2 regions of the Serpentinimonas raichei genome follow, and region 1 is predicted to be linked to the other one. Evidence: predicted binding sites of a transcription regulator. Region 1 holds the regulator's gene; the other holds the start of a gene.
The links. The regulator sigma-54, encoded in region 1, starts transcription at its own class of promoters, with help from an activator protein. The targets are predictions, from matches to a motif close to TGGCANGNAANCTGCTTT.
Positions count from the first base shown of each region.

Region 2: the regulator sigma-54 is predicted to act here: its motif matches at 1,081-1,098, upstream of exaC (acetaldehyde dehydrogenase ExaC).

Region 1 is NZ_AP014568.1:2,318,728-2,320,907, forward strand. Features, by position in the region: gene lptB (LPS export ABC transporter ATP-binding protein) at 1-357, shown strand, start outside; gene rpoN (RNA polymerase factor sigma-54) at 369-2,015, shown strand; gene SRAA_RS10830 (THUMP domain-containing class I SAM-dependent RNA methyltransferase) at 2,022-2,180, shown strand, end outside.
Region 2 is NZ_AP014568.1:1,794,823-1,797,002, reverse strand. Features, by position in the region: gene SRAA_RS08400 (sigma-54-dependent Fis family transcriptional regulator) at 1-873, opposite strand, end outside; gene exaC (acetaldehyde dehydrogenase ExaC) at 1,152-2,180, shown strand, end outside.

The DNA of each region.
Region 1 (2,180 bases):
GAACTGCACGTGGGCCACTTGCGCGACTCCCCGGCGCCGGCGCTTTCGGGCGGCGAGCGGCGCCGGGTCGAGATCGCGCGCGCCCTGGCCACTGAGCCGCGCTTCATCCTGCTCGACGAGCCCTTTGCCGGCATCGACCCGATCGCCGTGATCGAGATCCAGCGCATCATCGGCTTTTTGAAGGAGCGCGGCATCGGCGTGCTCATCACCGACCACAACGTGCGCGAAACGCTGGGCATCTGCGACCACGCCTGCATCATCAACGAGGGCCGCGTGCTGGCGCAGGGCACACCGGCCGAGATCGTGGCCAACCCGGAGGTGCGCCGGGTCTATCTGGGCGAGCACTTCCGCCTCTGAATGTGGTGGCCATGAAGCAAGGTCTGTCGCTGCGCCTGAGCCAAAACCTGGCGCTCACGCCGCAATTGCAGCAGTCGATCCGCCTGTTGCAACTGAGTACGCTGGAGTTGGAGCAAGAGATCGGGCAGATGCTCGACGACAACCCATTTTTGGAACCCGACCCCGCCGATGAGCCGTTCGAGGCCAGCCCAGCGGCGCCGCCCGAGGCCGCATTGGCTGCCCACGCCGAGCTCGATGCGCCTGCCAGCCACGATGCGGGCGCTGGCGCACCCGATGAAGTGCCCGCCCTCGACGCCGCTTTCGAGGCCGCCTGGACAGGCGCAGCGACGGACTCCGGCGGGGGGGGGCCAGAGGCCGAGCACCACGATGCGGGGGATTTCGCTGAGTCCAGCGATCCGGGCGACTGGGGTGAGCCGGGCGCTGCCCGCTCTGGGGCCGCGCCCGAGGACGACAATGGTGCGGGGCCCGACTGGGCGCGCGCGCCCGAGTCGCTGACGCAGCACCTGCACCAGCAAGCCTGCGCCCTGCGGCTCGAACCCCAGGTGGCACTGGCCTTGCACGCCCTCATCGAGTCGCTCGACGACGACGGCTACCTCGCCGATGGGCTGGACGAATTGGCTGCTGCCCTGTGCGGCATGGAGCAAACCAGCGGGGCCCACGCGCCCGATTCCGGCCTCCACACCATGGCACCGCTGTCAGCGTCGCAACCCATGGCAACTGACCGTCGGCACGCCCACTGGCAGCACTGCCTGCAGCAGGCCTTGGAGCAGTTGCAGCAAATGGAGCCCACCGGCGTGGGCGCGCGCAACCTGGCCGAGTGCTTGCAATTGCAGATTCTGGAGCTGCGCAACCGCCCCGAGAGCCGCACCGCGCTGGCCATCTGCCAGCAGCCGCTCGACTATCTGGCGCGGCGCGACAGCCGCCGCTTGGCCCAACTGTGCCGCTGCAACGAGGCCTTGGTGCGGGCCGCCTTTGGGCTGATCGCCCGCCTCGAACCCAAGCCTGGACGCCGCTTTGCGGTGCTCGAACCGCACCAGTTGCGCCCCGATGTGATCGTGACGGCGCAGGGGCGCGGCTTCAAGGTCGCGCTCAACCCCGAGGTGCTGCCGCGGCTGCGCCTGCACGAAACCTATGCCCTGGCCCTGCGCCAAGGCCGCGGGGGCGGCCAGTCTCACGCGGGGCTGCAGCAGCACCTGCAAGAGGCGCGCTGGTTCATCAAAAACATCCAGCAGCGCTTTGACACCATCTTGCGCGTGGCCAGCGCCATCGTGGAGCGCCAGCGCCCGTTTTTTCAGCACGGCGCCCTGGCCATGCGGCCACTGGTGCTGCGTGAAATCGCCGACGAAGTGGGGCTGCACGAATCCACCATCAGCCGCGTCACCAGCGCCAAGTTCATGGCCACGCCCCAAGGCACCTATGAATTCAAATATTTTTTTGGTTCGGCGCTGGCCACCGAGGCCGGCTCCAGCGCCTCCAGCACCGCGGTGCGGGCCCTGATTCAGCAACTGATCGCCGCCGAAAACCCCAGCCACCCCCTGAGCGACAACCAGCTTGCCGACCTGCTCAAAGCCCAAGGCATCGCCTGCGCGCGCCGCACCGTGGCCAAATACCGCGAGGCGCTGCGCATTGCCCCCACCCATTTGCGCAAAGCGCTCTGAACCCCCATGCACAACCTGACCCTGTTCCTGCCCTGCCCCGCCGGGGTGGAAGACTATCTGCTGGCCGAAGTGCAACAGATCTGCCCGGCGGCCCAAAACCTGCGGCGCCAGCGCGGCGGGGTCGAGCTCACGGCCGACTGGGACGACATGCTGCGGCTCAACCTG
Region 2 (2,180 bases), 520 kb from region 1:
GAGCGCCAGCGGCTGCTGCGGGTGGCGGCGTTGCAGGGCGTGCAGTTGCTCTAGGCTGTGGGGCACAAACTGCTCCAGCCGCAGGGCGCCCAAGGGTGCGTTGCCTTGACGCAGCCACTCGCGGGCGCTGCGGTTGGCGGCGATCAGCCAGCCGTCGTCGGAGACGATCACGATGCCCTCGCCCAAGGAGCCGATGCCCTCGGCGCGTGGGTGCAGGTGCAGCCGCGTCCGCTCCTTGTGCTGGGCGCAGAGCAGGCGGTTTTCTATGCTGCGGGCGGCGGTGTTGACCAGCCCCAGGCTGTAGGGGTTCCAATGCCCGCGCTCGGCCGACATGTCGAGCACCCCCAGCAACTGCCCGGTGCCAGAAAAAATCGGCGCCGCCGCGCAGGTCAAAAAGCTGTTGCGATCCAGGTAGTGTTCGGCGCCGTTGATTTCGACCGCGGCCGCTTCGGCCAAGGCGGTGCCGATGGCGTTGGTGCCGCGCTGTGCTTCGTGCCAGGTGGCCCCGGCTGAGAGCGCCACGCGCTCGGCCTTGCCCAAAAACTGCCCCTCGCCCAAGGTGTGCAGCAAGGTGCCGCCCGAGTCGGCCAAGATCACCATGCTGGGCACGGGGCGCACTTGCTCGAACAGGTATTCCATCACCGGCAGCGAGTGCGCCAGCAGCGCGTGCTGGCTGGCGCGCAGGTGGCGCAACTGCACCTCGCCCAAATGATCGGTGCGCTTGCATGAAGCCAGCGGCGTGAGACCTGCGGCCAGACTGCGTTGCCACGAGCGCGCCAAGCCCTCTTTCAGGGCGCCGGGAGGGCAGCAACCGTGATCGAGCAAATGTTGCCGGATTTTGCGCAGGGGCCAGTCGGGCTGGGATGCGGGCATGGGGTCTGTCTCCTAGGCCCTTGAGCGGGCTCTGGAGCCAGTATAGGCACAAGCCCATGTGGGCGCAAGGCTTATCCAACTGCCCCCTTGCAACTGTCCAATTTTGTGACAAGTGTCGCGTTTTTCAACTGCTGTCGGACGCATTCTGGACTTGGGTGTAGGCGTTGATATGCAATTTAATCAATGGCTTGAGATTATCAACTGGGTTGGCACGGAACTTGTTAAGAGATAGGTGCCGCATCGGCATTGTTTGCAACCACCAATCAGAGGAAGACAGCATGATCTACACAGCCCCCGGCACCGCAGGTGCCAAGATTGTTTACAAGCCGCAGTACCACAACTTCATCGGCGGCCAATGGGTCGCCCCGGTCAAGGGCCAGTACTTCGACGTGATTTCGCCCATCAATGGCAAGGTCTATACACGAGCCGCCCGCTCCACCGCCGAAGACGTGGAATTGGCACTAGACGCCGCCCACGCCGCCGCCGACGCCTGGGGCCGCACGTCGGCAACGGAGCGCTCCAACGTGTTGCTCAAAATCGCCGACCGCATCGAGCAAAACCTGGAGCTGTTGGCCTACGCCGAAACGGTGGATAACGGCAAGCCGATCCGCGAAACGCTCAACGCCGACATCCCGCTGGCGATCGACCACTTTCGCTATTTCGCCGGCTGCATCCGGGCGCAAGAAGGCGGCATCAGCGAGATTGACGAGAACACGGTCGCCTACCACATCCACGAGCCGCTGGGCGTGGTGGGGCAGATCATTCCCTGGAACTTCCCCATCCTCATGGCCGCTTGGAAAATTCCGCCGGCCTTGGGCGCTGGCAACTGCATCGTCTTGAAGCCGGCCGAGTCCACCCCCATCAGCCTGCTGATTTTGATCGAGCTGATCGCCGACCTGCTGCCGCCGGGCGTGCTCAACATCGTCAACGGCTATGGGCGCGAGGCCGGCCTGCCGCTGGCGCAGAGCAAGCGCATCGCCAAAATCGCCTTCACCGGATCGACCAGCACCGGGCGCGTGATCGCGCAGGCGGCGGCCAACAACCTGATTCCGGCCACGCTCGAACTCGGGGGCAAATCGCCCAACATCTTCTTTGCCGACGTGATGGACAAGGACGATGCGTTTCTCGACAAGGCGATCGAAGGGCTGGTGCTGTTTGCCTTCAACCAGGGCGAGGTTTGCACCTGCCCCTCGCGCGCGCTGATCCACGAATCGATCTACGACGCCTTTATGGCGCGCTGCCTGGCGCGTGTGGCGGCGATCAAGCAGGGCAACCCGCTCGATACCGAGACCATGCTGGGCGCGCAA